Regions from separate parts of the Aquabacterium sp. A3 genome, predicted to be linked through region 2. Evidence: predicted binding sites of a transcription regulator. Region 2 holds the regulator's gene; each other region holds the start of a gene.
The links. Region 2 encodes HrcA, which represses chaperone genes, less so after heat shock. Its sites were predicted from a motif close to TTAGCACTCNNNNNNNNNGAGTGCTAA; they were not measured.
Positions count from the first base shown of each region.

Region 1: a site for HrcA is predicted at 4,671-4,697, ahead of rpoH (RNA polymerase sigma factor RpoH). Genes of this name have one in related genera too.
Region 3: a site for HrcA is predicted at 5,503-5,529, ahead of groES (co-chaperone GroES). Genes of this name have one in related genera too.

Region 1 covers NZ_JBBPEV010000003.1:16,763-27,387, forward strand. Annotated here, with positions in the region: gene zwf (glucose-6-phosphate dehydrogenase) at 1-203, opposite strand, end outside; gene tal (transaldolase) at 345-1,301, shown strand; gene pgi (glucose-6-phosphate isomerase) at 1,322-2,992, shown strand; gene WNB94_RS11745 (HAD family hydrolase) at 2,989-3,657, shown strand; gene rpoH (RNA polymerase sigma factor RpoH) at 3,659-4,618, opposite strand; gene WNB94_RS11755 (methyl-accepting chemotaxis protein) at 4,890-6,461, shown strand; gene WNB94_RS11760 (prolipoprotein diacylglyceryl transferase family protein) at 6,502-7,332, shown strand; gene WNB94_RS11765 (hypothetical protein) at 7,348-8,337, opposite strand; gene WNB94_RS11770 (substrate-binding periplasmic protein) at 8,458-9,216, shown strand; gene WNB94_RS11775 (response regulator) at 9,225-10,625, shown strand, end outside.
Region 2 covers NZ_JBBPEV010000003.1:299,181-309,805, reverse strand. Annotated here, with positions in the region: gene WNB94_RS17200 (LysR family transcriptional regulator) at 1-393, opposite strand, end outside; gene WNB94_RS13090 (MBL fold metallo-hydrolase) at 405-1,409, opposite strand; gene hrcA (heat-inducible transcriptional repressor HrcA) at 1,576-2,592, opposite strand; gene WNB94_RS13080 (NAD kinase) at 2,695-3,597, shown strand; gene recN (DNA repair protein RecN) at 3,599-5,284, shown strand; gene rapZ (RNase adapter RapZ) at 5,281-6,222, shown strand; gene WNB94_RS13065 (SDR family oxidoreductase) at 6,246-7,172, opposite strand; gene WNB94_RS13060 (NADP-dependent oxidoreductase) at 7,194-8,222, opposite strand; gene WNB94_RS13055 (PaaI family thioesterase) at 8,262-8,726, opposite strand; gene WNB94_RS13050 (SDR family oxidoreductase) at 8,742-9,539, opposite strand; gene WNB94_RS13045 (Dabb family protein) at 9,560-9,841, opposite strand; gene WNB94_RS13040 (acyl-CoA dehydrogenase) at 9,852-10,625, opposite strand, start outside.
Region 3 covers NZ_JBBPEV010000001.1:1,310,890-1,321,514, reverse strand. Annotated here, with positions in the region: gene WNB94_RS05825 (YncE family protein) at 1-2,799, shown strand, start outside; gene WNB94_RS05820 (B12-binding domain-containing radical SAM protein) at 2,815-4,317, shown strand; gene WNB94_RS05815 (metal-dependent hydrolase) at 4,415-5,296, opposite strand; gene groES (co-chaperone GroES) at 5,630-5,920, shown strand; gene groL (chaperonin GroEL) at 5,979-7,619, shown strand; gene WNB94_RS05800 (DUF3617 family protein) at 7,779-8,363, shown strand; gene WNB94_RS05795 (NAD(P)/FAD-dependent oxidoreductase) at 8,378-9,664, opposite strand; gene WNB94_RS05790 (TolC family protein) at 9,744-10,625, opposite strand, start outside.

The DNA.
Region 1 (10,625 bases), 280 kb from region 2:
GGGCGCTTGGCTTCTTCGGCCTGCAACAGCCGCTCGAACAGCCATTGCCGGTATTGGTCGTCGTTCTGATCGTCGCGGGCCACCGCCAGGATGCGGCCGTCGGCGGGCAGGGTGCCATGGCGCCAGGCCTGGAACAGGGAGGGCATCAACTTGCGCCAGGTGAGGTCGCCGGTGCCACCAAAAAAGACCAGGTCAAAGGACATGTGCGTGTGTGGGGTGTGAGACGTGTTCACAACCCCTTTGAGGGGTGTGCTGGGACTTTGTCATCAAATTCAGTCCAGAATGAAGGTGACGATAAATCAATTCGGGCCGCATTTCGGCCTTTCAGCGTTCAGGTAGTGCACATGTCCTCCCAACTCGACCAGCTCAAGGCGGTCACCACCGTGGTGGCTGACACCGGTGATTTCAAGCAGCTTGCCCAGTTCACCCCGCAGGACGCCACCACCAACCCGTCATTGATCCTCAAGGCCGTTCAGAAGCCCGACTACGCGCCTTTGCTGGCCGACACCGTGGCGGCCCACCGCACCGCGCCGCGCGAGGCCATCGTGGACCAGGTGCTGGTGCGTTTCGGCCTGGAGATCCTGAAGGTGGTGCCTGGCCGTGTGTCGACCGAGGTGGACGCCCGCCTGAGCTTCGACACCCAGGCCACCATCGCGCGAGCGCGCGGCCTGATGGCCCTGTACGAATCCGCCGGCGTCGACCGTGAGCGTGTGCTGATCAAGATCGCGGCCACCTGGGAGGGCATCCAGGCCGCCCGCGTGCTGGAGGCCGAGGGCATCCATTGCAACCTCACCCTCTTGTTTGCGTTCGCCCAGGCACGCGCCTGTGGTGATGCGGGGGTGCAATTGATCTCGCCGTTTGTCGGCCGCATCTACGACTGGTACAAGAAGTCGGCGGGGGCGGCGTGGGACGAGGCCGCCAACGCGGGGGTCAACGATCCGGGGGTTCGCTCGGTCAGCCGCATCTACCAGTACTACAAGCAGCACGGTGTGCGCACCGAGGTCATGGGGGCCAGCTTCCGCAACGTTGGGCAGATCCTGGCCCTGGCGGGCTGCGACCTGCTCACCATCAGTCCTGACCTGCTGGCCCAGTTGCAGGCCACCGATGGCCCCGTCACGCGCCACCTGGTGCCGGCGTCTGGCGTTGACGTGGCCGAAGCGCCCCTGAGCGAGGCCGAGTTCCGCTATCAGCTCAACGACGATGCCATGGCCACCGAGAAACTGGCCGAAGGCATCCGGGCGTTCGCCGTGGACGCGGGCAAGCTCGATGAGCTGATCGACGCACAGCGTTCGTCGCGTTGATCCGGCCCGAGGATGCCCGCATGAGTTCTGCACCGTCTCGCGCGCCTCGTTGCGACCAGACCGTGGCCTGGCAGGCCCTGATGGGGCACGCCCAGGCCCATGGCCGCTCCATGGACTTGCGCGCCTTGTTTGCCGATGATCCGCAGCGTGTGCAACGCCTGGGCCTGGCGGCCCCCGAGGTGTTTGCCGACCTGTCGCGCGCGCACTGGGACATGGCCACCCACAAACACCTGCTCGACCTGGCGCGTGAATGCCGCCTGGAGGCCCAGCGCGATGACATGTTGCGAGGGGCATGCATCAATGGCACCGAAGGGCGCCAGGTGCTGCACACGGCCCTGCGGGCGCCTCAGGGACAAGGGCCGCACAGCCAGGCCGTGCACGAGGTGCTGGAGGCCATGCTGGCCTACGTCGAGGGTGTGCGTGCGCGTGCTGGTGGCACCCAGCCGGGCGACATCCGCGATGTGGTGAACATCGGCATCGGCGGCTCTGACCTGGGGCCCCAGATGGTGGTGCCCGCGCTGGAGGCCTTCGTGCACCCCGGTCTGAACTTCCACTTCGTGTCGAACGTGGATGGCCAGGATCTGGCCTCCGTGTTGCGCAAACTCAGGCCAGAGCACACGCTGTTCATCATCGCCTCCAAGACCTTCACCACCCAGGAAACCATGGCCAACGCCCACGCGGCACGGCAATGGTTTGTGGAGCACGGCGGCCACGACGTGGCGCACCACTTTGTGGCCACCACCACCAATGTCGAGGGCGCGCGTGCGTTCGGCATCAGCACCACCTTCGGATTCTGGGATTGGGTGGGCGGTCGTTTTTCCATGTGGTCGTCCATTGGCTTGCCCATTGCCCTGGCCCTGGGGGCCGAGCAGTTTCGGGCCATGCTGGCCGGGGCGCACGCCATGGACCAGCACTTTGCACAGGCGCCGCTGGAGTCCAACCTGCCGATGTGGCTGGGTTTGCTGGACGTGTGGTACCGCAACGGCCTGGGCTACAGCAGCCGCTGTGTGTCGCCCTATCACCATGGCCTGCGCCGATTGCCGGCCTACTTGCAGCAACTGGTGATGGAAAGCAACGGCAAGTCGGTGGACATGGCTGGCCAGTCATTGCCTTACGCCACCTGCGGCGTGTGGTGGGGCGAGCCGGGCACCAACGGTCAGCATGCGTTCTTCCAGATGCTGCACCAAGGCACCGACGTCATCCCGGTGGAGTTCTTGCTGGTGCGGCGGCCCAGCCACCGCGACGCTGCGCACCTTTCGCCCGCCTTGAAGGCCTTGCTGGACGAGCAGCACGACAAGCTGCTGGCCAACGGGCTGGCCCAGGCCCAGGCCCTGATGTGGGGCAAATCCACCGAGCAGGCCCGCACCGAGCTTGCGCCCACGGCGGGTGCCGACGTGCCCCCCGAGGTGATCGCCCGCCACCGCACCTTCCCGGGCAACCGCCCCAGCACCACGCTCTTGCTGGACGAGGTGACCCCCCATGCGCTGGGTGCCCTGGTGGCGCTCTATGAGCACCGCACGTTCGTGGCCGGTGCCCTGTGGGGCATCAACTCCTTTGACCAATGGGGGGTGGAATTGGGCAAGGCCATGTGCAAAGAGTTGCTGCCTCGCATGGCCGATGGTGATGTGCGTGACCTGGACCCGGCCACGGCGGCCATGATCTGCCGCTTGCGCACGCCGGGCGGCGCATGAGCGGCCTGCCCGCTGCGGGCGCGATCGATGCCGTGGTGTTCGATTGGGGCGGGGTGCTGTTCACCTGGCAGCCCGCGGCCCTGATCCTGTCCGTGTGGCCGCACCTGGTTCGCGACGAAGTGCAGGCCCAGCAGATGGCCCAGCAGGTGTTTCAGTCGTTTGTGCCCGGCAGCGAGTGGTCAGAGTTTGACCGTGGAGCGCTCGAGCCCGAGGTGGTCTGCCACCGCATTGCGGCCCGCACCGGCCTGCCGGTGGCCGATCTGCAGCGCCTGATGCAGGCCATACCGCCCCACCTGGCGCCGGTGCCGGCCACCGTGGCGTGGCTGCGGGCCCTGGATGCGCATGGCGTGCCCTTGTTTTTCCTGTCCAACATGCCCAGGCCTTACATGCACTTCTTGCTGGCGCGGCACGACTTTCTGAAACGCTTCAGGGGTGGGGTGTTTTCGTGCGAGGTGGGGCAGGTCAAGCCCAACCCGGACATCTTCCACACCACGGCCCAGCGCTGCGGTCTGCGGCCTGAGCGAACGGTGTTCATCGACGACCACCCCCAGAACGTGCAAACGGCCCGCAGCGTGGGCTGGCGGGCCGTTCAGTTTCAGAGTGTGGCGCAGTGTCAGGCCGAACTGGCGATGCAGCCCTGGTGGTCTGCTGCGTCGCCCGTCTGAATCAGTGCGCCACCGCGTCGATCGTTGTCGCTTCGGCCAGGGCCTTGCGCATTTTTTTCATGGCGGCCACCTCGATCTGCCGGATGCGCTCGGCGCTGACGCCGTACTCGGCCGCCAGATCGTGCAGGGTGAGGCCACCTGAGCCATTGTCATTGACCTGCAGCCAGCGCGCCTCGACGATGCGGCGGCTGCGTTCGTCCAGGCTGTCCAGGGCGTGGCGGATGCCATCGCTCGCCAGCCAATCGCGGCTGCGGGCTTCGATCACGCGGGTGGGCTCGTGCACCTCGTCGGCCAGGTAGGCCATCGGTGCCACAGGGGCCTCGCCGTCGTCGTCGACCGGGGCTTCCAGGGCCACGTCGCCGCCGGCCATGCGCATCTCCATCTCGATCACGTCTTCAGGGCGCACATCCAGCTCGGTGGCCACGCGCTGGATTTCGGCTTCCGTCAGTCCGGCACGTCCCAGGTGGGCTTCGTGGGCCACATCGGCATCGGCCGCTTCACCCTTGAAGCTGTGCTTGAGCGAGCGCAGGTTGAAAAACAGCTTGCGCTGGGCCTTGGTGGTGGCCACCTTCACCATGCGCCAGTTCTTCAGGATGTATTCGTGGATCTCGGCTTTGATCCAGTGCATGGCGTAGCTGACCAGGCGCACCCCCTGATCAGGGTCGAAGCGCTTGACGGCCTTCATCAGGCCCACATTGCCTTCCTGGATCAGGTCGCTCTGGGGCAGGCCATAGCCCAGGTACTGCCGAGAAATGGACACCACCAGGCGCAGGTGAGACATCACCAGGCGTGACGCAGCCTGAACGTCCTGCTGGTCGCGCAGGCGGCGGGCCAGTTGCTGCTCTTCGTCGGCTTCCAGCATGGGGATGTTCTGGACGGCACGGATGTAGGCGTCCAGGTTGCCCAGCGAGGGCACGACACTCCAGGGGTCACGGGCGACAAGGGCGGTCGACAGGGTCATCAGGGCCTCCTTCACGGTGTGGGGGGGCTGACACACCCCCGACAAACTCATATTAGCACTCTTGCTTGGTGAGTGCTAAGGCGGAAAAAGTTCCACCACTGGCCAAGGGGCTGCCCCTCTGGCCCACCCACGCCATGTCGGCGCCCTCGAGGGTTGATGTGCGTCAATGAATCGTCAGACATTCAACTAAAGTCAAACGCCAGCCGATAAGCCGTGAACTGGTTGGCGAGCCTGTCCGCGGTGGGCAGGGGGTTCATGTCAGGGGGGTTGAATGAACTGGTTTGAGCGGCTGACGCTGAAGCGTCAATTGGGTTTGGGCTTTGGCGTTCTGATCGCCATCTTTGCGGCGGTGGTGGGTTTCGCGCTGTGGACGGACGCCCGACTGGTGCGTGCCGAGCAGTGGAATACCCACACCTTGAAGGTCATGCAGCACGCCAACCACCTGTTGGTGTCCATGCTCAACATGGAGACCGGCGCGCGCGGGTACTTGCTGGCTGGTGAGCAGGCCTTCCTGGAGCCCGTGAGGTTGGGCGAGCGGCAGTTTGAAGAGCAGTGGCAAGCCCTGAAGTCGCTCACGGCAGACAACCCGGTGCAGCAAGAACGACTGCAAACCATGTACGAGCACGAACAGGCGTTTTCAGGTGTGGTGCAGGATTTCACCGACCAGCGTCAGGCGGCCGGGGGTGATGCCGAGCAAATGGCCGTGCTGTTGCGTGATTTTTCTGAAGGGCGCGACAAGGCCCACATGGACGCGTTCCGTGAGGTGCATCAGGCCTTCACGTTGGCCGAGCAAACCCTGCTGGACGAGCGGTCGGCGCAAGCCCTGCAACTGCGGCACACCTTGGACGCGGTGCTGATGGGGGGGCTGTTGGTGGCTTGCCTGACAGCTGGCCTGGTGGGCTGGACCCTGATCCGCGCACTGTACCGCCAGTTGGGGGGCGAGCCTGCGCAAGCCGCTGCGGTGGTGGCCCGCATCGCAGATGGGGACCTGTCTCACCCAGTTTCGGTGTCGGCGGGTGACCGTGACAGCCTGATCGCCCGCATGGCCTACATGCAGTCCAGCCTCACGCGCCTGATTGCCGAGGTGCGCAACAACGCGGAAAGCGTGGCCACCGCCAGCGCGCAGATCGCGCAAGGCAACCAGGACCTGTCGGGGCGCACCGAACAGCAGGCCAGCGCCTTGCAGCAAACAGCGGCCACCATGGACGAGTTGGGCTCCACCGTGCGCAACAACGCTGACAGCGCGCGCCAGGCCAACCAGATGGCCCAGAACGCCTCGGCCGTCGCGGTTCGGGGTGGGGAGGTGGTGCAGCAGGTGGTGGACACCATGGGGGGCATCAGCCACAGTTCCCGCAAGATCGGCGACATCATTGGCACGATCGACGGCATCGCCTTTCAGACCAACATCTTGGCGCTGAACGCTGCGGTGGAGGCCGCCCGCGCAGGTGAGCAGGGACGAGGTTTTGCCGTGGTGGCCGCTGAGGTGCGCACGCTGGCGCAGCGCAGCGCCGAGGCCGCGCGCGAGATCAAGGCCCTGATCGGCAGCAGCGTGGAGCAGGTGGATGCCGGCGCTGCCTTGGTGGCGCAGGCGGGCGGCACGATGGAAGAGGTGGTGGCCTCCATTCGCCGGGTGGCCGACATCGTGGGTGAGATTTCTGCGGCCAGCAGCGAGCAAAGCACCGGCGTGCAGCAAGTGGGGCAGGCGGTTTCGCAGATGGACCATGCCACTCAGCAGAATGCGGCCTTGGTGGAAGAAAGTGCCGCAGCGGCAGAAAGCATGCGTCAACAAGCCGAGCAACTGGTGCGCCTGACCAGCACCTTCCGCATGGCCGCCGGGCAGTGATGAAACTTCGGCCTGCAGGCCGGGTCCATCAGGGCCTTGCATGCTTGCCTTGTTCATGGACACCACCATCGCCGTGGGCCCGCTGGCCCTCAACCTCTTGCCCGTGCTGCTGGCCTTGTCGGCCTGGGTGGGCGTGTGGGTCGGGCAGCGCCTGGCCCCGCCCGAGCACCGTCAGGCGGTGGATCAGACCCTGTGGCGCGCCCTGATCCTGGGCCTGGTGGTGGCCCGGCTGGGCTACGTCTGGATGTGGCGCCAGGCGTACCTGGCACAGCCGTGGAGCATCCTGGACATCCGCGATGGCGGCTGGGCCCCGGCGGCGGGTCTGGCGGCGGCCTGTCTGTACGGCATGTCGCGGGTGCGGGCGCGGTCTTTTTTGCGCCGTCCGGTCATGGCGGGGTATGCCGTGGCCTTGTCCGTGATGGGCCTCAGCACCTGGTTGATGTGGACGCAGGCCCCTCGCGCCGTGCCCTTGCCGGACCTGCAGGTGCAGGGTCTGGACGGCCAACCCCAGACACTGCAGTCCTTGCGCGGCCGGCCCGTAGTGCTCAATTTGTGGGCCACGTGGTGCCCGCCCTGCCGGCGTGAGATGCCGGTGCTGCAGGCGGCCCAGCAGGCGCACCCCGATGTGCACATCGTGCTGTTGAACCAGGGCGAATCGGCCGCCGTCGTGCAGGCCTACCTGCGCACGCATGGGCTGGCGCTGCGCCAGGTCTGGCTGGACCCAGCCCAGCGTGCGGGGGCCGCCTTCGACCAGGTTGGTTTGCCCACCACTTTGTTCTTTGATGCCCAGGGTCGGTTGGTCAGCCGTCGCGTGGGCGAGCTGTCATCCGCCGTGTTGCAAGACCGGTTGCGTGACATCGGGGCGGATTGACGCTCCCGGGGGCATTCAGGTGGCAGTGCGCTGCTGGTTGCCCTGCCAGCCTTGGGCCATCAGGGTTCGCAGCGTGTCTCTGACCGGCAGATGGCAGGGCAGGTCGGTGTTGGTGTGGTGCCAGGCCCCAGAGACGATGTGGTCGGCCGGGATGCGGGCCCTGGAGTTCAGCGCCCCAAAGCCATCGAGCTGGCCCATCACGTCGGTCACCTGGGTGCACTCGCGTGGCATGGCAATCCGTGCACTGAGCGTGACGATGCGCTGGCGCCTGCCCAGCTCGGACAGCCGCTCAGGCGCGCGCTGTCGCAAGGCAAACAGGGCCTCTGACAGCACGAGGTTGCCTTTGGAGTGCCCGATGAGCATGCCGATCGGCACCCGGTCGTCCTGCAGCAGCCCCAGCACGGCCTGGGTGTCGCGGCTGGTTTGCGCCAGCGACCGGGAGGGGCCATCGCCATCGGGCTCGGCGATCAGGCCTGTTTCCCGCCAGCGGTCCAGGCCTTCGAACTGATGACGCAGCGCGTTGAGTGCGCCGAACAGGAAGAACCCGCCCAGGGCCTCGGTGAGCAGGTCGGACAAACCGTAACCCGAGACGACGGCCACGGTGGGTCGGCCCAGAGCGTCGGCCACATTGCGCGCCAGCGCTGCCGAGCCCAGCGCCGAGCTGCCCACCCCGGCCACGACCACCGGCACCCCATCACGCAGGCTCGCACTGTCAAGGTGGGCGCACAAGACATCGCGGCTGGCGCACAGCACCACGGGCCCCTGCCCGGAGGGCGGCACATGCAGCAAGGCGCCTTCGGCCGCCAGGGTCGGGGCCAATGTGCGGGCCTCTTCGGGGCTGATCACCTTCACGTCGTAGAAGAGGGCGTCCAGCAGGGCGTTGCGCTGTCGCACCAGCTCCAGCGTGCCTTCAGAGGTCAGGGGCGCCGGCGAGGGAGCCTGCGGTGTCATCCAGCGCGTGAGTTGCGTGGCCCACCAGGTGGCGGTGCTGCTGTGGTCCGGCATGAAGACCTCCCTGTGACGATGGGTGTGGTGTCGGGGGCGACAACCACTCGAAAACCCGTGATGGCATCAGTGTGCATCGTCCTGAAACCTGGGTAAAGTCTGTTGAAGGAGGCGGCGTTCATGAGGTGGTGGGCTGGGTGGCTGATGGGGTGGCTGTGCTGGTGCGCGTCCGTCATGGCGCAACCCGGCGCGGTGGTGCTGGGGGCTGAAGACGACTGGGCGCCTTACTCCTCGGTGGACGCCCCCGGTCAGCACCCCGCAGGCCTGTCGCCTGAGCTGGTGAGCGCCGCCTTTGCCACGCAGGGGGTGCAGGTTCGTTTTCAGAGCCTGCCCTTTGCGAGGTGCATGCTGCACGCCCAGCGCGGGCTGATCGCCGGCTGCTTCAATGCCACCCGAACCCAAGACCTGCATGACCGGTATTGCTGGCATCCCACGCCACTCTTTGAGGAAGAGCTGGCCATCTTTGGCCCGATGTCGGCGCCCGACGCCATGACGCGTGAGCGCATGGCGGGCAAGCGCCTGGGCGTCACCTTGGGTTACACCTACCCGTCGGAATGGATGCAAGATCGGCGCATCATCCGCGTCAGCGCCGCCTCTGATGACAACCTGCTGAAGATGCTGGTGGCAGGCCGGGTGGATTACATCTTGCTCAACACCATGCCCGGCTGGGAGCGCATCAGCCGAATGCCAGCCGTGCAAGGGCGGGTCAAAAAGGTGTCGGTGATCCGGCAAGACGGGTTCTGGGTGGCCTTCTCCAAAAGGCACCCCGAGGGGATGCGGCTGTGTGCGCAGTTTGAACAAGGCTTGCAGGCCCTGCACGCCTCGGGACGGTACCAGCAGATGATGGCCCAGTTCCGGGCACGGTGGCAGCCACATTGAGGATGGTCGTGAAACACAGTGTCTCGCGTCGCATGATCTTTCTGGTGCTGGCCGCCAGCCTGCTGACGGCCTTGGCCGGCACGGCCTACCAGATTCATGCAGCCTACCGCGACGGCTTGCGCGCCATGGACGCCACCCTCAACATCATCGAGCACAGCCACGTGCCGGCGTTGACGGCCAACGTGTGGATTCTCGACCAGGGGCTCATTGAAAAGCAGCTGCAAGGCATTGCCCAACTGCCCGACGTGACCGACGTGACCTTGTCGGGGGACTTCCCCTTTGCCGTGCCCACCGTCCGGCGCGAGGTGCCCGCAGAGTTTCGCTGGCTGGATGCGCCCACGCGCGCCGAGCGCTTCTTGTTGATGCACCTGGACCCGGCACAGACCGAACCACCTCAGCGCATTGGCGAGCTTCGCGTGCAGTTGTCGCTGGCCGGCTTGCATGACCGATTGTGGCGTCTGGCCCTGAGCACGGTGGTGGCCGAGGTGGCGCGCATGATGGTGCTGGCGATGGTGATCATCATCGGGATGCGGCTGATGATCACCCAACGCATCGAGCGCATTGGCCGTTACGCCGCAGACCTCAGCCTGGACCGGCTGGACCAGCCCTTGATCCTGCCGGACCCTCGCGAGCGCCCTGATGAAATCGAGGGCCTGGCGGCGGCGATCAACCGCATGCGGGCGTCGCTGTCGGACCAGATCGAGCAGCGGCGCGAGATTGAACAGCACAGCCAGCAGTTGCTCATCGAGAAAGAGGCGGCCGAGCTGGCCAATGTGGCCAAGAGCAGCTTTCTGGCCACCATGAGTCACGAGATCCGAACACCGATGAACGCGATCATCGGCATGTCGCAGCTGGCCATGCAGACGCCGCTCAATGAACAGCAGCGCAACTATGTCCAGAAGGTGCACACCTCGGCCAGGCTGTTGCTGGGCATCGTCAACGACATCCTGGATTTCTCGAAGATCGAATCCGGCAAGCTGGAGCTGGAGTCGGTGCCGTTCAGTTTGCATGACCTGGTCTCAGGTCTGGCCGACTTGCTGCGCCTGCGGGCGCAAGACAAGGGCCTGGAGCTGATCATCGATCAGGCACCCGACGTGCCGGACCGCCTGGTGGGCGACCCGTTGCGCTTGCACCAGGTGTTGCTGAACCTGGCCAGCAATGCCGTGAAGTTCACACCGCAGGGCGAGGTGGTGATCGGCATTCGCCGCGTGGCACCGGCCGAAGCCGGGCGACTGAGGTTCTGGGTGCAGGACACGGGCATTGGCATGTCGGCCGACCAGGTCGGGCAGTTGTTTCAGCCCTACGCGCAGGCCAGCCCCGACACCGCCCGACATTACGGTGGCAGCGGGCTGGGCCTGGCGATCAGCCAGCGCCTGGTGGGCTTGATGGGCGGACAGATACAAGTGCAC
Region 2 (10,625 bases):
GTCGGCGTCCTCCGGCTCTCCGACCAGGGTCAGGGTCACCTCAGGCGAGATGGAGAGCCATCGCTGAACGAATGTGCGCACGAGCCCGGCGGACAGGGTGCGGTGCACATGCAAGCGCAGCTCACGGGGCCCGCAGGCGCGTTGGCGAAACGACGCCGTCAGTCGATCGGCGTCTGCCAGCAGCGCACGCGCTTGACGATGAAGGTTGACGCCGTCGGGGCTGGGCGACAGCCCCCGCGCATGGCGTTCAAACAGTCGACAGCCCAGGTCTTGCTCAAGCTGGGCAATGGCCGCAGAAATGACCGACTGACTGACATGGCATCGTTGCGCAGCCAGTGTGGTGCTGCCGGTTTCAAACGTGGCGCAGAAATAGCGCAGCTGTTTGAGGTTCATGCGAGGGCGACTCAATCGGCGAACTGCGGGAACCGAGGCAGTGTCTCGTACACGCGTTCATCGTGTGCAGGCACGACCTTCAGTGCTGGAAATCTGCGGGCAATCTGGTGAAGATGAACGATGGCCTGCTGGTTTTGAGGCTCGCTGTGGTCAAGGCGCAGCACTTGTCGCAACAACCAGGAGCGGTCGGCTGGGCGCTGGATGCCTTCCAGTGTCCAGGTGGTGTCGGCCGTGAACAGGTAGCGCTGGCCAGATGGCAGGGTCAACAACATGCCCACCTGTCCTGCAGTGTGCCCTGGCAGGGGCAGAAGGGTCACGCTGCCGTCGCCATAGACGTCGTGACTCTGATCAAAGCCCAACACCGGCGGATGAGTGAACTCAAGGTTCAGCCAGTGCTGAACGCCCTGGAACTGGGTTGCCAGGAACGCCGGCGGCCGCCCCTGGGCTGCTGTTTGTCGCTCGCGCAGCGGGGTCCAGACGGGTGTGGCCGGGAAGTCCTGGAGGCCGCCGATGTGATCCCAATGCATGTGGGAGGGCACGATCCACCGCAGCGGAAGGTCGGCCATGCCCTGTTGGGTCAACTGCGTTTTGACCGGTGTGTACATGGTGTAGGCGAACAGTTGCTGGTGCCACCATGTGTTTTCGGCAAAGTGCTCCGCATGGCGGAGCCCAAGGCCCGTGTCGAACAACAGATTGCCTTTGGGGTGGCGAATGAGCACCGCGAACTGAACCGGGCGCCGGGGCGTGAACCAGGAGCCGCCGGCAACGATGAGGCCCTCAGGCGCACCCGCGGATTGAGCCGTCAGGAAGGTGGTGAATGAGAGTCCGGCGGGCGGTTGGGCGTCAGGCAGCGCCAAGGCATCCCACCGGGATTGATCGGACGGGATGTCCAGCGGATGGTCATGTCGAATGACCAGCGCGGTCATGACCAGCACGGTGAGCGCCAACAGGCCAAGCATAGAGAGCAGCGCGCGACGGACGAACGAGGTGCGCTGGAACGTGGAGGAAGAACTCATGGCAAGCGGATGAGATCGGACAACCAAGGTGCACCAGGCACCGACACCCCCAAGGCTAGCGGCGCCGGATGAATTTGGCAAACAGATTAATTGGCCATTACGGATCTGAAAAACAGATCGCTTGATGTGTGTTGCACCTTCTCGCGCCTGGGCGCTGAATGCGCGATCAGTTCTGGCTCAAGGCGTTGGAGACAAGACGAGACGTGATGTCGACGATCTCGATCATGCGGTCGTAAGCCATGCGGGTGGGGCCGATGACGCCGAGCGTGCCGACGATCTGGCCATTGACCTGGTAGGGCGCGGACACGACTGAGAGCTCTTCAAAGGGGACGACCTGGCTTTCTCCGCCGATGTAGATTTGCACCCCCTCCGCTTGGCTGGAGGTGTCCAGGAGCCGCATGAGTTGGGTTTTCTGCTCAAAAAGATCGAACAGGCGACGCAAGGATCCCAAATCGTTGGAGAAATCCTGGACGGTCAGGAGGTTGCGCTCGCCGGCGACCACCAACTGATCGGTGTTGTCTGCGAGCACGTCATCTCCAGCCTGTACTGCGGCCTGCATGAGGCTGGCGATTTCGGTGCGGAGTTGGTCGACCTCTCGCTTGAGCCTCTCGCGCATGGCCTCGATGGACAAGCCCGAGTAGTGGGCGTTGAGCATGTTGCTGGCCTCGATGAGTTCGGCCTGCGTGTGGTCTCTGGCAGTGAAAACCACCCGATTCTGGACGTCGCCGTCTGGCGCCACCAGGATGACGAGGATGCGTCGCTCGCCCAGCCGGAGAAATTCGATGTGCCGGAACACGGACGGCTTTCGGGGCGCGGTGACAACACCGACGAAATGCGAGAGGCTGGACAGCATGTGTGCCGCATTGGCAATGACACGCTGGGGCTGGTCTGGCAACAAGGCGTCCGGCGGCATGGCCCGCTCTTCGGGGGACAAGGGGCGCGCCGTCAACATGGTGTCGACAAAAAGCCGGTACCCGCGTGCGGTGGGCACCCGCCCCGCAGAGGTGTGCGGACTGGCGATCAGCCCGAGCTCTTCGAGGTCGGCCATGACGTTGCGGATGGTGGCGGCCGACAGGTCCAGTCCAGAGGCCCGGGACAGGGTTCGAGAACCGACGGGTTGCCCGTCTGCGATGTATCGCTCGACTAGGGTTCTCAGGAGGTGCTTGGCACGGTCATCCAGCATGGCCTCTGCATTTTATGGCACGCGCTGCGGCCGTGAATCACCTCTTTCAGGTGACCGCCATCAGGCGCCCGAAATCAAGGGCGCTGTGGTGTAATCGTGCGCATGCCAACGCTGCCCAACTGCCGCTTCCAACATGCTGCCCTGGTGGGCAAATACCATGCTCGGGGAATCAGACCCGTGCTTGAAGACGTGGCCCATTTGTTGGCTCGCTCGGGACTGGATGTCAGCCTGGAGAGCGAGACGGCGCTGGCGACGGGCATGTCGGACTACCCGGCGCTGTCGTTGGCCGACATCGGACGGCAATGCGATGTGGCGGTGGTCGTTGGAGGTGACGGCACGATGCTGGCCATCGCACGCGAGCTGGCCCGTTATGACGTGCCCTTGATTGGCGTGAACCAGGGGCGCCTGGGCTTCATCACTGACATACAGCTTAAAGACGTGCCCAGCGCGCTGCCCCAGATCCTGTCAGGTCGCTATGAGCGCGAAGAGCGCGCCATGCTGGAAGGCGCTGTCGTTCGCCCCCTGAAGGACGGGGGCTTCGAGACCATCTATGAAGGGCATGCCATCAACGAAGTGGTGGTGAGCCGGGGCGCGACCGCCAGCATGGTGGAGCTGCGCGCAGAAGTCGACGGCCAGTTCATCGCGAATTACCGGGCTGACGGCTTGATCGTGTCGTCGCCGACGGGGTCGACGGCTTACGCCCTGTCTGCGGGCGGGCCGATTCTGCATCCGGGGCTGTGCGGCTGGGTGGTGGTGCCGATTGCCTCCCACACGCTGTCCAACCGACCCATCGTGGTGTCGGACGCCGGAACCATCACCATTGAAATCGTGGCGGGCAAGGACGCCAGCATGAACTTCGACATGCAGTCGCTGGCCAGCCTGATGCATGGAGACCGGGTGACGGTGCGTCGGTCGGCGCACAAGGTGACTTTCTTGCATCCACAGGGCTGGAACTACTACGCGACCCTGCGTCGCAAACTGCGCTGGAATGAAGGAGTGACGTGACATGGCTGCACTGCGGCGGCTGACCTTGCGTGATTTCGTCATCGTCGACGAGCTGGAGGTGGAGCTCAATGAAGGCTTCACCGTGCTGACGGGCGAAACGGGGGCTGGCAAATCCATCTTGATCGATGCACTTCAGTTGGCCCTGGGAAACCGGGCGGATGCTTCCGTGGTACGGGAGGGCTGCACCAAGGCAGACATCACCGCGGAATTCGATCTGGTGCCGGCGCAGCACGGCGCCTTGGCGGCATGGCTGGAAGCCAGCGGCCTGGAAGCCAATGAGCCAGACGCAACGCTGATGCTGCGCAGGGTGATCGATGCCCAGGGCAAGAGTCGCGCATGGGTCAACGGGCGCCCCGCGACCGTGACGCAACTGCGGGAGTTGGCGCCGTGGCTGGTGGACATCCACGGTCAGCATGCCTGGCAAAGCCTGACCCGACCCGAGGCGGTCAGGCAACTGCTGGATGCGCATGCGGGCGTGGACGCAACCGCCTTGGCCCAGACGTGGCAGTCACGCAAACAGGCGCAACAGGCGCTGGCGGACGCACGAGCCCGGCAAGCGTCACTGGACCAGGAGCGAGAGCGTTTGCAATGGCAGATCGCTGAGCTGAGCAAACTCAACCCGGCCCCGCAAGAATGGGATGCCCTGAATGAAGAACATGGCCTTCTGAGTCATGGTCAGGCCATTCTGGACGCCACCCGCCAGGCGCTGGAAGCGGTCTCGGAGGCCGACGACAGCGCCGATGAACGACTGGGGCAAGCTGTGGAGCAGTTGCAGGGCGTGGCCCACCTGCTTCCGGCCTTGAGCGATGCCATAGGGGTGCTGAGAGATGCCCAGGCCCACATACAGGATGCTGCGCGAGACCTCAAAGGTGTGCTGAGCCACACGGAACTGGATCCGTCGCGCCTGGCCGAGTTGGACGCCAGGCTGTCAGAGTGGCTGGGGCAGGCGAGAAGGCACCGTCGGCAACCGGCCGAGCTGCCTGCGTTGCTGGACAGCTGGAAGCAAGAACTCGCGGTGCTGGATGCGGCCACCGACCTGGATGCGCTGGAGCGACAAGCCGCACACGCACATCAGGCATGGCTGACGCAAGCGCAGTCGGCCTCTCAACAGCGGCGGCGGGCAGCACCTCGCTTGTCAGAGGCGGTGAGTGCCGCCATGCAGGAACTGGGCATGGCAGGCGGCCGTTTTGAAGTGGCATTGACGCCTCAGGATGACCCGCACCCCGGGGGGCTGGAATCGGTGGAGTTTCGCGTGGCAGGACACGCCGGCAGCACGCCCAAGCCCTTGGGCAAGGTCGCGTCGGGCGGTGAGCTCTCCCGCTTGGCGCTGGCCATTGCCGTGACCACCAGCCAAAGCCGACAGCCGACCGCAGCGGCCAACGGCATCACGCTGATCTTTGACGAGATCGACTCTGGCGTGGGGGGGCAAGTGGCCGACACCGTGGGCCGCCTCATGCAGCGATTGGGTGAACACCATCAGGTGATGGCCGTGACCCACCTGGCGCAGGTGGCCGCTTGCGCCCATCACCACCTGGTGGTGAGCAAGCGACTGCGCGAAGGACAGACGCTCAGCGACATCCGGCCAGTCGATGGCGACACCCGGGTCGCCGAGCTGGCGCGCATGCTGGGTGGACCGGGCTCCGACACCAGTCTGGCCCATGCCAAAGCCATGCTGGAGGCTGCATGACGACAACCCTGGACATCGTGTTGTTGAGCGGCATTTCGGGCTCAGGCAAATCGGTGGCGCTCAATGCCCTCGAAGACGCGGGGTACTTTTGCGTCGACAACCTGCCGCCAGAGTTGCTCAGGGGCATGATCGATCTGGAAGTGACCCGACCCAAGGCCTTGCAACGTCGGGTGGCAGTGTCGGTCGACGTGCGCAGCGTGGACTCGCTGCCAGACCTGATGCCGGTGCTGAGCGCGCTGGGCTCAGAGGGCCATCAGGTACGTGCCATCTTCCTGGACGCCAGCACCGAAGCACTGATTCGACGTTTTTCAGAAACGCGCCGACCCCACCCTCTGTCGCAGTGGCGACAACAACGCCAGAGCGCAGCCGAACGCGCCACCGACAGCACGCCGTCAGGCCCGCAACAGGACTGGTCCCAGGTCGAACAAGCCCTGATGGAGACCATCAACGAAGAGCGTGAGTTGCTGGCCCCGCTGAGGGATCGATCGACGGTGATCGACACCAGCCTGCTGCGCCCGGCGCAACTGCGCACCTGGATGCGAAACATCGTGCAAGCCTCGCCGTCCCGGTTGACGCTGGTGTTCGAGTCTTTCGCGTTCAAGCACGGTGTGCCCATGGACGCCGACTTTGTGTTCGACGTGCGCATGCTGCCCAACCCCTTCTACCTGAAGGAGTTGAAGCCTTTGACGGGACGTGATGCGCCCGTGATCGACTACCTGGCTGCACAGCCAGAGTCGGCCGAACTGATCGCGCAGATCGAGGCATTTTTACTTCGCTGGCTGCCCACGCTGGAAGGTGATCAGCGCAGCTACGTGACCGTTGCCTTGGGCTGCACCGGGGGGCAGCATCGCTCGGTTTACTGCGTGGAGCAGTTGGTCAAGCGATTCGCAGGACGCGGCAGCGTGTTGTCACGCCACCGCGAACTGGACGCCCGCTGACGGGCAGCGGGCCCCGCCCCGCGTCAGCGCTGAGAGGCTTCCTTCAAGGCCTGACGCAGACGATCACCGATCTCCGGCTTGCCGGCAAACGGATCGGTGGGGTTGCGGGCCTGCAGGATGTCTTCCATGCGCGTCTGGACCGAGCCCATCGCATTGGGGTGGGTGAAGATGTAGAAGCTGCCTCGCTCCACACCGTCATAGATCATGGCCGCTGTCTGTGCCGCGGTGACCTTGCCGGAGGTGACCGCCTTGGTGCTCATGGCCTGCGCAATCAACTGGCTGGGGGTGGGCTTGCCTTCGCTGCGCAGCTCTCTGGGGCGATTGCGGTCTGACAGGTGCAATCCGGTCGGGACAAAATAGGGGCACAACACCGACGCGTGCACCTGGTCGGTGACGAGCGACAGATCCTGGTAGAGGGTTTCTGACAGGCTGACCACCGCGTGCTTGCTGACGTTGTAAGCGCCCATGTTGGGCGAATTCAGCAAACCAGCCATGGACGCCACGTTGACAATGTGGCCCTGGTAGGCGGGGTCTTTTTTGGCGGCACGCAGCATCAGCGGCGTGAAGGTGTGCACGCCGTGAATCACCCCATACAGGTTCACGCCCAGCACCCATTGCCAGTCCCGCATGGAGTGCTCCCAGATCAAGCCGCCATGGGCCACGCCCGCGTTGTTGATGACCAGGTGAGGCACGCCAAATCGCTCAAGACAGAGGTCTGCCAGGGCTTTGACGTCTTCCGGACGTGAAACATCGCCGCGCAGCGCCGCCACCTGGGCCTTTTGCGAGCGCAACTCTTGCACCACGGCATCGAGCGAATCCTGTTGGACGTCCATCAGGACCAGATTGAGGCCCTTTTGGGCGCCGAGTCGCGCCAATTCAAGGCCAAAGCCGCTACCGGCTCCTGTGACGACGACCGTGGTGACACCGGCCTGGAGGGTGAGATGGGACATGGTGGGGGGTTCCAGTGAATCTCAGATCAGTTTGACGAGCTGTTTGCCAAAGTTCTTGCCTTTGAGCAAACCCAGGAAGGCCTCGGGCGCGGCCGCGATGCCTTGCGCCACAGTTTCTTTGAACTTCAGACGGCCTGTGCCCACTAGGGTACCCAATTCCTGGACGGCTTCTGGCCAGACGTCGGGGTGCTCGCTCACGATAAAGCCCTCGACCTTCATTCTGTTGACGAGGATGAGCGCCGGATTCTGCATGGGGGTGGGCTGGCCATCGTAGCCCGCGATCATGCCGCACATGGCCAGGCGGCTGAAGGCGTTCATGCGCAACATGACGGCATCCAGGATCATGCCGCCCACGTTCTCGAAGTAGCCGTCAACCCCCTGCGGCGTGGCCGCCTTGAGCGCCTGATAGAAAGCCTTGGGTTCGGCGTGCTGCTTGTAGTCGATGCAGGCGTCAAAGCCCAGTTCTTCGACCACGTAGCGACATTTGTCCTGGCCACCAGCCACACCGACCACGCGACAACCACGCACCTTGGCCAACTGCCCCACCACGCTGCCCACCGCCCCGCTGGCGGCGCTGACCACCACCGTCTCGCCCGACTTGGGCGTGATGATCTTCATGAGGCCATACCAGGCGGTGACGCCGGGCATGCCCACCGCGCCGAGGTAGGCCGACAGAGGAATGTGCTGCGTATCGACCTTGTGGAGAGCGCCACGCACCGAGGCGTCGACCACGCTGTACTCCTGCCAGCCACCCATGCCCAGCACCTGATCGCCCGGCTGGAATTTGGGGTGACGGCTGTGGAGGACCTCACCCACGGTGCCCCCCAGCATGACGGTATTCAGGGGCTGGGGCTCGGCATAACTGCGGCTGTCGTTCATGCGGCCGCGCATGTAGGGGTCGAGCGACAGGTAGTGATGGCGCACCACCACTTGCCCCTCGGCCAACGCCTCGCTGGCGGGCACGGGCGCTTCGACGAGCTGAAAATTGCTCGGGCTGGCCTCGCCCTGCGGGCGAGACACCAGATGGATCTGACGATTGATGAGGCTCATGAGAGGCGACCTTCTTCCAGAGGGACAGCGCAGGCTGCGTCAGTCGGAGCCAGCACCACCCAAGGGTGATGCCGACAGTGAGTGCGTCTGCCGACCTGAGACCGGCAAGGCGCGGAGGTACTTGAACGTGGCGGTGCCATGGGCGCAGACCTCACCCTTTTCATTGAGCACGCGGCCCTCACAAAATGCCATCGACGCGGTGGCGTGCATCAGCTCGCCAAGGGCTCGGATGCGGCCCAAGCCCGGGCGCATGAAACGTGTGCTCATCTCGATGGTGACCAACCCGGGCTCATCGCCCTGGGCATTGCGACGGTGGCTGCGCGCGGCATGGGCCATGGCCACATCCAGCATGGTCATGAGAAGGCCACCGTGGGCCACGCCAAAGGAGTTGGTGTGCGCTTCGTCCACCGTCAGCGAGATCTCGGCGTGGCCGCTGTCGTGGCGCTCCAGTTGGCAGCCGATTTGCTCAATGAAGGGAATGCGGATGGAAAACGGAATGCTCATGCGCCCCCCCCCCGCTCAGCCACCGATGATGGCGCTGACACCGCCATCGACAGCGAGGACCTGTCCCGTGATGTGCTTGCCCGCCTCTGAGGCGAACAGCAGCGTCACGCCCTTGAGGTCTTCGTCGTCGCCCAGGCGTTGCAAGGGGGCGGCGCTGGCCAGTCGCTCTTCACCCACCGCGGCCAGGGTGCCCGCCGTCATCTTGCTGGGGAAGAAGCCCGGCGCGATGGCGTTGACGCGGATACCCAGGTGGCCCCACTCACCCGCCAGGGCCCGGGTGAAGTTGACGACGGCGCCCTTGCTGGTGTTGTAGGCGATGGTCTGCATGAAGGGGTGGTTGCCCCCCAAGCCGGCGATGGACGCCACGTTGATGATGCGCCCTTGCTTGCGCGGGATCATGCTGGCTTTGGCGATGGCTTGCGACAGCAGGAAGTAGCCGCGCACGTTGAGGTTCATCACCTTGTCCCAGGCCTCGAGCGGGTAGTCGGCGGCCGGCGCGCCCCAGGTGGCGCCCGCGTTGTTGACGAGGATGTCCACATCGCCCACGCGCTCGAGCGTTTCATCGGCCAGGCGCTGAATGTCGTCTGGCTTGCCGGCATCGGCGGCGATCCAGCGCGCATCGATGCCCGCATCCTGCAAGGCCATCACGGCCTGTTCCAGATCAGCCGCCTTGCGCGAGCTGATCACCACCTTGGCACCGGCCTCGCCCAGGGCATGGGCCATCTGCAAGCCCAGGCCGCGCGAGCCACCGGTGATCAGGGCCGTCTTGCCCGTGAGGTCGAAGAGTTGCTGGACGGAGCGGGGAGCGGTCATGGCTTGAGCCTTCTGTGCATTCAGACGAGGTAGTCGAGGACGTGGCGCGTGGCCGCCATCTGGCGGATCCGCGCGACCACGCCCTGGTGATGCGGGTGCGGCACGTAAGCGGCCAGCGCGGCGGCGTCCTCGAAGGTCGAGACGAGCACGACGTCGCAGTTGGCTTCCAGGCCCTCGGCCTTGATACCGACGTCGAATTCGTGCATGCCGGGCACGAGCCCCTTGCAGCTGTCCAGCAGGGCCTTGACCTGGGGTGCGTCGGCCGGGTCGTTGAGGGTCCACATGACGATGTGTCGCAGCATGGTGATCCTTTCAGAACCAGTCGGATTCGGCCTGCGCGCAGGTCAGGTCGCGGCGCGAAACCACGCCCAGCCAGGCATCGATCTTGGGCAGCTCGTAAGCAAAGAAGTAGTCCGTGGCGGCCAGCTTGCCCTTCAGGAAGCCAGGGCCCAGGGGCGAGGCGTCCCACTGCCCTTGCGCTTGCGCGGCCTTGGCGGCGAGGCCCAGCTCCAGCCAGATCCAGGCCAGCACGGTGTGGCCGAAGGCCTGCAGGTAGGGCGTGGCATTGGCCAGGGCCTCTTCGGGCACGCTGGTGGACCAGGCGGCCTTGGTGGTGGCGCCCACCTTCTGCAGGGCTTGCGCCAGGGCGTTCGCGTGCTCGGCCAGGCCGTTGACGTGCCCGGCCTTCTGGATGGTTTCGCTGATGCGCTCGGCCAGCACGCTCAAGGCCTTGCCACCGTTCATCACCACCTTGCGGCCCAGCAGGTCCAGCCCCTGGATGCCATGCGTGCCCTCGTGGATCATGTTGAGGCGGTTGTCACGCCAGTACTGCTCGACGGGGTAGTCGCGCGTATAGCCGTAGCCGCCCAGGATCTGGATGGCCAACGAGTTGGCCTCCTGCGCCCATTCGCTGGGCCAGCTCTTGGCGATGGGGGTGAGCAGCTCCAGCAGCAGGCCGGCCTTCTCGGCCTCTTCGCCGCTGCCGGTGTGCTGGTCGTCCACCAACTGGGCGCACAGCAGGCCCAGGGCCAGGCCGCCTTCGGCGATGGCCTTTTGCATCATCAGCATGCGCTTGACGTCGGTGTG
Region 3 (10,625 bases), on a different contig from region 2:
GCCACGGTCGCGCTGGCCGGCGCGATGCTGCCGGCGCACGCCACTGGCCGTGACTTCATCGCGTTCGAATCGGGGCATGTGCGTCCCATGGCGCTGTCGGCCGATGGCACCCGCCTGCTGGTGGTCAACACCCCGAACAACACCTTGGACATCTTCAACGTCACCGCCAATGGGCTGCAGCCGGCGGGTCGGGTGCCTGTGGGCATGGAGCCGGTGGCCGTGGCCTGGCGTGGCGACCAGGAAGCCTGGGTGGTCAACCACCTGTCGGACAGCGTCAGCGTGGTCAGCCTGCAAGGCACGCCCCGCGTGGTGCGCACGCTGCTGGTGGGCGACGAGCCTCGCGACATCGTGTTCGCCGGCTCGCCAGCCAAGGCCTTCATCACCTCGGCCCACCGTGGCCAGCACCGCAACCACATCTCCAACCGCGATGTGCCTGGCGCGGGCGACCCCGAACTCACCACCCCTGGGGTGCCGCGTGCCGACGTATGGGTGTTCAATCCGGCCCAGCTCACCAGCCAGGTGGGTGGCAAGCCGGTGCGCATCATGAGCTTCTTTGCCGACACGCCCCGTGCGCTGGCGGTCAGCCCCGACAAGCAAACGGTGTATGTGGCCGCGTTCAAGTCCGGCAACCAGACCGCGTCCATCAACGAAGAGCTGGTGTGCGAAGGCTTCGAGCTCAACAAGTCCTGCTGGATCAAAGGCACCAAGTCGCCCGGTGGGCAGCTCGGCCCGGCCACCAACGCCGAAGGCAAGCCGGTGCCCAAGACCGGCCTGATCGTCAAGTACAACCGCGCCACCAAACGCTGGGAAGACGTGGCGGGGCGCAACTGGTCGAACGCCATGCGCTTCAACCTGCCGGACAAGGACGTGTTCGCCATCAACGCCAACACCCTGGCCGACAAGGCGACGTACAGCCATGTGGGCACCACCTTGTTCAACATGGTCACCAACCCGGTGTCGGGCAAGCTGTACGTCAGCAACACCGAAGCCAACAACATGACCCGCTTCGAGGGCCCGGGCCAGCATGGCGGCTCGACCGTGCAGGGCAAGATCGCGCTGTCGCGCATCACCGTCATTGCCAATGGCCAGGTTCAGCCGCGGCACCTCAACAAGCACATCGACTACAGCAAGCTGGCCCACGATCCGGGCTTTGACCCCACGGCCAAGCAGCACAGCCTGGCCAGTCCCATGGACATGGCGGTCACCGGCGATGGGCGCACGCTGTTCGTCACGGCCTATGGCTCCAGCCGCATCGGCGTGTTCGACACCGCCGAGCTGGAAGGCGACAGCTTCAACCCACGCACCACCAGCAGCCGCTACATCAACGTCAGCGGAGGCGGCCCCAGCGGCATCGTGCTGGACGAGGCGCGTGACCGCATGTACGTCACCACCCGCTTTGACAACGCAGTCAAGGTGATTCAGCTGTCGAGCCGCGCCGAGGTGGCGCGTGCCCTCATGCCCAACCCCGAGCCCATGAGCGTGATCGCCGGGCGGCCCTTCCTGTACGACGCCCGCATCTCATCGGCCAACGGTGAGGCCTCCTGCGCCAGCTGCCACACCTTCGGTGACATGGACGACCTGGCCTGGGATCTGGGCAACCCGGACGCCAAGGTCACCAAGAGCCCCATCCCGCAAGAGTTCACGCGGGGGCTGGAGTTCCAGGTGGCCAAGCAGTTGTTCCAGTCTGACCCGGACAACAAGATCAACGGCAGCGACGACCCCAAGGACTTCCACCCCATGAAGGGGCCGATGACCACGCAGACGCTCAAGGGCATGGTCAACCAGGGGGCCATGCACTGGCGCGGCGACCGTGCCACGGGTGAGTTCGGCACCGATGCCTTTGACCCGGTGATCTCGTTCAAGAACTTTTCGGGTGCGTTCGCCGAGCTGCTGGGCAACCACGAGCCGATGAACGAAGCCGGCATGCAGGCCTTTGCCGATTTCATGCTGCAGGTGTTCCTGCCACCCAACCCCATCCGCAATCTGGACAACTCGCTCACCCCGGCTCAGAAGCGTGGCTTCGACTTCTACTTCGGCGACAGGCCCTCTGACGGCATCCTCGTGCCCGACCTGGGCGATCTGCGTCAGTTTGTGCGCAGCCACAACTGCAACGGATGCCACACCGTGGACCCGGCCAAGGGGCAGTACGGCACCAGTGGGCACCAGAGCTTCGAAGGCATTTCGCAGATCGTGAAGATCCCCCACCTGCGCAACATGTACGCGAAGGTGGGGCGCTTTGGCTCGCCGGCCATCCCCTTTGCCACGGCGCCTGACACCGGACATGTGGGTGACCAGGTGCGCGGTTTCGGCTTCGTGCACGACGGCACGGCCGACACCCTGGCGCACTTCTTCACGGTGCGGGTCTTCCAGCCGACGCTGAACTCGGGCTTCCCGCTGTGGAACCCCAACCAGACCCGCCGGGACGTGGCCGACTTCATGCACGCCATGGACAGTGATCTGGCGCCGGTGGTGGGCCAGCAGGTCACCTTGACGTCGGACGCGGGCACGCGCCTGGCGGTGTGGCCGCGCATCGACATGCTGATCCAGCGTGCCAAGACGCCGTTCGTGTCGAAAGAGCTGGGCGGCCAGGTCACCGAATGTGATCTGGTGGCGCACACCGTCGAGGGCGGCCAGCGCCGGGGCTTCTGGTTTGACACGGCAGCCAATGCCTTTGTGGGCACCGATGGCAGCCGCCGCTCAGACGTGGCCTTGCGCAATGTGGCGTCCGTGGCAGGTCAGGAGGTCACCTACACCTGCGCGCCACCCGGCTCCGGACGCCGCATGGCCTCCACCATGTGATGGCATGAGGCGCTCATGAAGGTCGGCATCATTGCCGTCCACACCGACTACCACCGTCGGGGTGCCCACCACCGCACCTTGCTGCAGCCGCAGATCGGCCCGCTGATTGCCGGTCTGCTGCCCGATGAGGCCGACATCGAGGTGGTCAACGACACCTGGACCGATCCGGATTGGTCCAGGTCGTACGACTTGCTGTTCGTGTCGGCCATGCTGTCCGATTACGAGCGTGCGCGGCAGATCGCCCAGTACTTTCGGGCCCGTGGTGCCCGCACGGTGCTGGGCGGGCGCATGGCCGACGCCTACCCGCACCTGTGCCTGCGCGATTTCGATGCCGTGGTGATCGGTGATCCGGAAGACACCGTGCCCCGCATCTATGCCGACGCGCGTGCCGGGCGCTTGCAGCGCCTGTACCGCTCTGGCGGGTACCAGCCCGACCGGGTGCCGGTGCCGCGTTGCGACCTGACCGCCACACAGCAACCAGCGCCGTTTGGTTTGGAAGTGACCCGAGGGTGTCCCTTCACCTGCGACTTCTGCGCCCTGACGGGCTCTGGCACGCGCTTTTTGACACGCCCGGTGGAAGGCGTGGTCAGAGACATCCGGGCCATCGAGGCCAGTTTGCGGGGCAAGGTGCCGTTCTGGCGTCGCCAGATGCTCATGTTCTACGACAACAACCTGGCGGGCAGCTTTGCTTACCTCAAGGCTCTGTGTGAGGCCTTGGCGCCGCTGGGGCTGCGCTGGGGCACTTGCGTCACCTTCAATGTGCTGGGCCGGCGTGATCTGTTGAAGCTGATGTACGAAGCGGGTTGCCGATCGGTGTTCGTGGGCCTGGAGAGTTTCAACCCCGCAGCCATCGAGGGGTTCAACAAGCATCAAAACAGGCTGGGGCATGTGCGACGTGCGCTGGAGACCGCGCGCGAAGAAGGCATCCTGGTCAGCTCGGGGCTCATGCTCAGCCCGCAGCACGACGACCTGGATTACATCGCGTCGCTGCCCGAGCGACTGCGCGACAGCGGGCTGCATGTGCCCAGTTTTGTGTGCATCGAGTCGGCTCTGCCGGGCACGCCCTTGTTCAAGCGGCTGGCGCAGGCCCCGGTGCCTCAGTTGATGCCCCATGCCAGCCTGCATGATTTCAATGCCTACACCTTGGTGATTCGCCCTCAGAAAACCACCCCCGAGCGCTTTGTGCAGGCCTACCGCGAGGTCTTGCCACAGATCTACAGCCTGCGGCAGCGCTGGCACAAGCTCGCAGACGACGCGCCTCGGCTGATGCAGGCTCGATCCTGGTCGGGTGTGGCCATGGACCTGCTCGTGACCCTGGGGGCCAGCACGCCCGTGGCACCCGGTCGCACCTTCATTCCGGGCACCGACATCTTGCCGCCCGAGCAGGTTCCGCTGCGCCAGGCACACTGCCGCGACGAAGCGCACTTTCTGGACCTGACCAGCCCCATGGCCGTGACCGACGCGCAGGGCAGGGTGCTGCCCCAGTGGCTGGAGTCGTCCATCCGCGTGGCTGCTTGAGCGGCAGGTCATGAAAAAAGCCACCCGAAGGTGGCCTAACAAGTGGAGTGTCGAGCAACACCGCTCTGCGGCGGCTGGCGCGACGGGCTGGAGGCGCTCAGTGTGCTGCCTGAAACAGCGCATCGCCGGCGCGCATGGGGTCGCCGGTCTCCTCAAAGGTCTGTACCCACACGGGGTAGCTGTGGATCACCTTGTGCTGCCAGGGGTGGAAGCCCGGACGGTAGTAATCAAGCAGGTTTCGTGTGTTGCGCGCAAAGATGCCGCCGGGGCCATACAGCCACCACGCGCCCTTGGTGCACAGCCACAGGCGTTGGGCCAGCGAGAACTTGTCGGCCACCAGCAGGCGGTTGGTCAGGCGCATGCTGTCCACCACCACCTTGTACAGGGCGTGGGTCATGGCCGCACAGCGCATGACATAGCCCACCTTGGCCACGTCCTTCATCACATCAAAGGCCACGGCCTTGTGCTCCATCTCTTCGATGGCGTGCCACGCCCACATGGCCCGCACGTTCGGGTCGGCGGGGGCCATCACGTCTTTCGACTCGAACAGCATTTGCGCCATCATGGCCGTGAAGTGCTCGAACGCGGCCGTCAGGGCCAGGTTGTACTGGGCCGAGTACTGACGGGTGTATCGGTCGAACAAGGCCTTGGCGTCGGTCAGGATGCGGTCCACATCACAACCCTGTTGGCGCAGCAGGTCGTTGTAGTGCGTGTGGGCGATGCCGTGCTGACCCTCCTGACGGATGAAGTTCTTCACGTCCTCGGCCATTTTGGGATCGGTGATCAGGTGGCGAAACGCCCGCACGCTGGTGATGAAGTAGCGCTCGCCATCCGGGAAGGCGGCCTGCATGCCATCAAACAGCCGCGTCTTGAAGGCGTCGCCGCCGTACCACCAGCGGGGGGTCTTTTCGTCCAGCGAAAAATCCAGCTTTTCGCGCGGAACGATGGCGTGTCGGTCTGGCGTGTTCTTGTGTCGCATCGTGTGTCTCCATAGGCGATGGCCTGGATTTCAGTTTACGTAACAAGTAGATACTTGACGTATACGTCATCGCGACACATGGGCATCGTGCGCGACATATGACCGCCTAAGGGGGGGCGAGGGTCATCCCGCGACCTCGGGTTAGCCCGAATGTCGATGGGATTCCGCCCCCCTCTTGAAACTTCTCAAGCCGTCCCTATAATCTGTTAGCACTCGCCTGGTATGAGTGCTAGCGACGGTGTCACCGCGCTGCGTCTGCCAGGCCCCACCCCGGCACGAGTGTGACTCGTGCCTTTCAATGTCAACCCGATGTCTCAAGAGACAGGAGAAGTCATGAAACTGCGTCCCCTGCACGATCGCGTGATCGTCAAGCGCCTGGAACAAGAAACCAAGACCGCTTCGGGCATCGTCCTGCCCGACGCCGCCACCGAGAAGCCTGACCAAGGCGAGATCCTGGCCGTGGGTCCTGGCAAGCGCAACGACAAAGGCGATTTCGTGGCCCTGAACGTTCAGGTGGGTGACCGCGTGCTGTTCGGCAAGTACTCGGGCCAGACCGTCAAGGTCGATGGCGAAGAGCTGCTGGTGATGCGCGAAGAAGACCTCTTTGCCGTTGTCCAGAAGTGATCCGCACGCGCTGATCCTGCTTACCTGACACCCCCATTTACTGATTTCGGAGATACACATGGCAGCAAAAGACGTCGTGTTCGGCGGCGAAGCCCGCGCACGCATGGTTGAAGGCGTGAACATCCTGGCCAACGCCGTGAAGGTGACCCTGGGCCCCAAGGGCCGCAACGTGGTGCTCGAGCGCTCGTTCGGCGGCCCCACCGTGACCAAGGACGGTGTGTCCGTGGCCAAGGAAATCGAACTGAAGGACAAGCTCCAGAACATGGGCGCCCAGATGGTCAAGGAAGTCGCTTCCAAGACCTCGGACAACGCCGGTGACGGCACCACCACCGCCACCGTGCTGGCTCAGGCCATCGTGCGCGAAGGCATGAAGTACGTGGCCGCCGGCATGAACCCGATGGACCTCAAGCGCGGCATCGACCGCGCTGTGGCCACCCTGATCGACGAGCTCAAGAAGATCAGCAAGCCCACCACCACCTCCAAGGAAATCGCCCAGGTTGGCACCATCTCGGCCAACAGCGACGCTGACGTCGGCCAGATCATCGCTGACGCGATGGACAAGGTGGGCAAGGAAGGCGTGATCACCGTGGAAGACGGCAAGAGCCTGAACAACGAACTGGAAGTCGTTGAAGGCATGCAGTTCGACCGCGGCTACCTGTCGCCCTACTTCATCAACAACCCCGAGAAGCAAGCCGCGCTGCTGGACAACCCCTTCGTCCTGCTGTATGACAAGAAGATCAGCAACATCCGCGATCTGCTGCCCACGCTGGAGCAAGTGGCCAAGTCGGGTCGTCCCCTGCTGATCATCGCTGAAGAAGTTGACGGCGAAGCCCTGGCCACCCTGGTGGTCAACACCATCCGCGGCATCCTGAAGGTTGTGGCCGTCAAGGCCCCTGGCTTCGGCGACCGTCGCAAGGCCATGCTGGAAGACATCGCCATCCTGACCGGTGGCAAGGTCATCGCTGAAGAAGTGGGCCTGTCGCTCGAGAAGGTGACCCTGGCCGACCTGGGCCAAGCCAAGCGCGTGGAAGTGGGCAAGGAAAACACCACCATCATCGACGGTGCTGGTGCCGCTGCCGACATCGAAGCCCGCGTCAAGCAGATCCGCATCCAGATCGAAGAAGCCACCAGCGACTACGATCGTGAAAAGATGCAAGAGCGCGTGGCCAAGCTGGCCGGCGGCGTGGCCGTCATCAAGGTCGGTGCTGCCACCGAAGTCGAGATGAAGGAAAAGAAGGCCCGCGTGGAAGACGCCCTGCACGCCACCCGTGCTGCTGTGGAAGAAGGCGTGGTGCCTGGCGGTGGCGTGGCCCTGCTGCGCGCCAAGCAAAACGCTGGCGAAATCAAGGGCGACAACGCCGACCAGCAAGCCGGTGTGCAACTGGTGCTGAAGGCCATCGAAGCCCCCCTGCGCGAAATCGTGGGCAACGCCGGTGGCGAAGCCTCGGTGGTCGTCAACGCCGTGCTGCAAGGCAAGGGCAACTACGGCTTCAACGCCGCCAACGACACCTATGGCGACATGATCGACATGGGCATCCTGGACCCCACGAAGGTGACCCGCACCGCACTGCAGAACGCCGCTTCCGTGGCTTCGCTGATGCTGACCACCGAGTGCACCGTGTCTGACGCACCCAAGGACGAAGCCGCTGCACCCGGCGGCATGCCTGACATGGGCGGCATGGGCGGCATGGGCATGTGATGCCTGTCTGAACGCGCTGCTCACGCAGACGTTCAATCAAAAGGGCCGCAGCGATGCGGCCCTTTTTTTTCGGCTCCGCACCCTCTCAAGAGGGTATGGGGGATGCCACGGCGCTGCTAAGCTCCACGTCAGTCAAACAATACTGAAGGGGTACAAGCGATGGGTCACACCATGAAGGCGAGGGTGTCTGCAGCGGCGGTGCTGGGCATGTGGGTGATGTCGCTTGGGCAAGTTGCTCAAGCCCAGACACTGCCGGGACGCCCCGGGCTTTGGATTGAATCAACGTCCGGCACCATGAATGGGAATGCCTTGCCGGGCTTGGAGGCGACGCTGGAGGCTTACGGGCCTGAGGTGCACACCCGCGTCCGAGCGGCTTTGAAGCGCTATGGGCTTCCTCTGGATGGCGCGCCGAGCCTGAAGTGCCTGAGCAGCGCCGACTTTGATGTCGATGCCGTGCTTCGTAAAGCAAGGCAGGAGTGCCCTGGTGCACAGGTGGAGAAAACCGCCACGGGCGTGAAGTACCGCGGTACCTGCCAGGGGCAGAGTGGCACCACGGCTTCTGTCGAGGGCGAGGTGCGCATGTCGGCCAAGGGCGACGAGATCGTGTCAAACAACCGCGTGTCGGGCCAGTTCATGAAGGGACGATACGTGTCCGAACACCGCTCCATCCAGAAGTGGATTGGCGGTGATTGCAGCCATCCTCCGGCCGGTGTGGACCGGGAATGGCTGACCATGGATCAATGATCAATGATCAATGATCAAGGCTCCAGGCGCTCGATGCCCAGGGCCTTGAGCACGTACTTCTCGTAGATGGGCTCGGAGTTGCCGGTCTTCATCTTGTGCATGAAGTACTTCTCGAAGGCCACCTTGGCCAGGTGCACCCATTTGCCTTTCTTGAACCAGTTCACATTGCGTGGCGGGATCTGCGGCAGGGCCACGAAGGCGGCGCCGGTGTCGCCCATGTCGGCCAGGCAGATGGCGTTCCACGAGCCACGGGCCGTGGCCTCGCGCCCTTCGATCTCACTGGCGATGTTCTCGACGATGGCCGTGACCATGGTCTCGATCATGTAGCCCGTCTTCGGCGCGCCCGTGGGCACGGGCGTGGCCTCGATGGGCGGGATGGCGATGCACACGCCGGCCGAGAAGATGTTGGGGTATTTGGTGCTGCGCTGGTGCTTGTCGACCAGCACCATGCCGCGCGGGTTGCACAGGCCGTCTACCTTCGCCACGGCGTCCACACCCTTGAAGGCCGGGATCATCATCGACATCTTGAAGGGCAGCTGATGCTCCTTGAGCACCTGGCCCTGGTCGTCCAGCTGGGTGACGTGCATCACGCCGTCTTCCACCTTGGTGACCTTGGCGTTGGTGATCCACTTGATGTCGTTGTTGCGCAGCTCCGATTCGAGCATGCCCTTGGAGTCGCCCACGCCCCCTAGGCCCATGTGGCCCACATAGGGCTCGGAGGTGACGAAGGTCATCGGCACCTTGTGGCGCAGCTTGCGGCGGCGCAGGTCGGTGTTGACGATGAAGCCGAACTCGTAGGCCGGCCCGAAGCAACTGGCCCCGGGCATGGCGCCGACGATCACCGGGCCGGGGTCGTCCAGGAAGCGCTGGTAATGCGCCCAGGTGTGCTCGGCATGGTCGATGGTGCAGATCGAGTGGGTGTGGCCTTGCGGCCCCGCGCCTTCGATTTCGTCAAACGCCAGTTTCGGGCCGGTGGTGATGACGAGGTAGTCGTAGCTCACCTCGCTGCCGTCGATCAGCGAGAGCTTGTTGTGCGCCGCGTCGATGGTGTCCACGGCCTTGCCGATGAAGTCGATCTGCTTGCGGGCCAGGTAGGGGCGGATCTCGAAGGTGGTGTCGTCGCGCTGTCGCCAGCCCACGGCCACCCAGGGGTTGGAGGGCACGAACTGGAAGGTCTCGCTGGCGTTGATCACCGTGATGCGATGGTGGGGGCCCAGGCGGTTGCGCAATTCGTAGGCGGCGGGCATGCCGCCCGTGCCGGCGCCCAGTACGACGATGTGCTTCTCGACGATGTGATTCATCTGCGTCTCCTCGCCCCGAACCATGTGGATCGCCCGTGGGCCTCGGGGACGGGCCCAGGGGTGTCGCCTCAGCGTCTGGTCATGGTGTTGATGTGGTCATCGGTGTGGTGCGCAGCCATGCGTTGGCCCGCTCCAGTGAAGATTCGTCCAGCGTGCCGGCCATGGCGTCCAGCCGCAGCCTGCTGAGAAGGGCCTGGTGCTGCGCCAGGGTAGCTTGGCGCTCTGCCTGCAGCCAGTCGCGCTCGGCATCGAGCAGCTCCAGCATCGTGCGGTGGCCCACGTCAAAGCCGGTCTGGGTGGCGCCTCGACGGTCTTGTGCCGACCGCAGGGCCTGCATGGCGGCCTGCCATTGCGCCTGGGCCGATTGCACGCCCAGCCAGGCGGCGCGCACATCGCGTTCCTGCAGTTGCACCACGTCCAGTTGCCGGGCCAGCGCCGCCTGCAGGTTCAGGGCGGCCTCTTGTGCTTGGGCGCCTTGCATGCCACCGGTGTACAGCGGCACCTGCAGTTGCAGGCCCAGCCATTGCTGGCGGTTGCTCACGCGGGCATCCTGACCGGCGGTGGCGTAGGGGCCATCACCGCGAATGCGTTCGTCGCTGACGCGCCCCACGAGGTCGAGTGACCATGGCGCTGTGGCCTGGTGCTTCTCCACCTCGGCGCGGGCCAGTGCCACGCTTTCTTCGGCCATGCGGGCTGCCAGCCCCTGCGTGCGGGCACGCTCCTGCCACTGGGCCTCGGTGTCGATCGACAGCGCGATGGGCGCCTGCTGGGCCAGCGCCCTGGGCTCGGCACTCGCCAGCCCCGTGAGCTGCCGGTAGGCCAGTTGGGCCACGTTCAGGGTTTGTTGGCTTTGCACACGTTGGGCCAGGGCCATGTCGTGTCGGGCCTGGGCCTCGTGCACGGCAGTCACGGGGGCGGCGCCGGTCTGGTAGCGCTCGCGTGCGGCGTCGGCGGCTTTGGC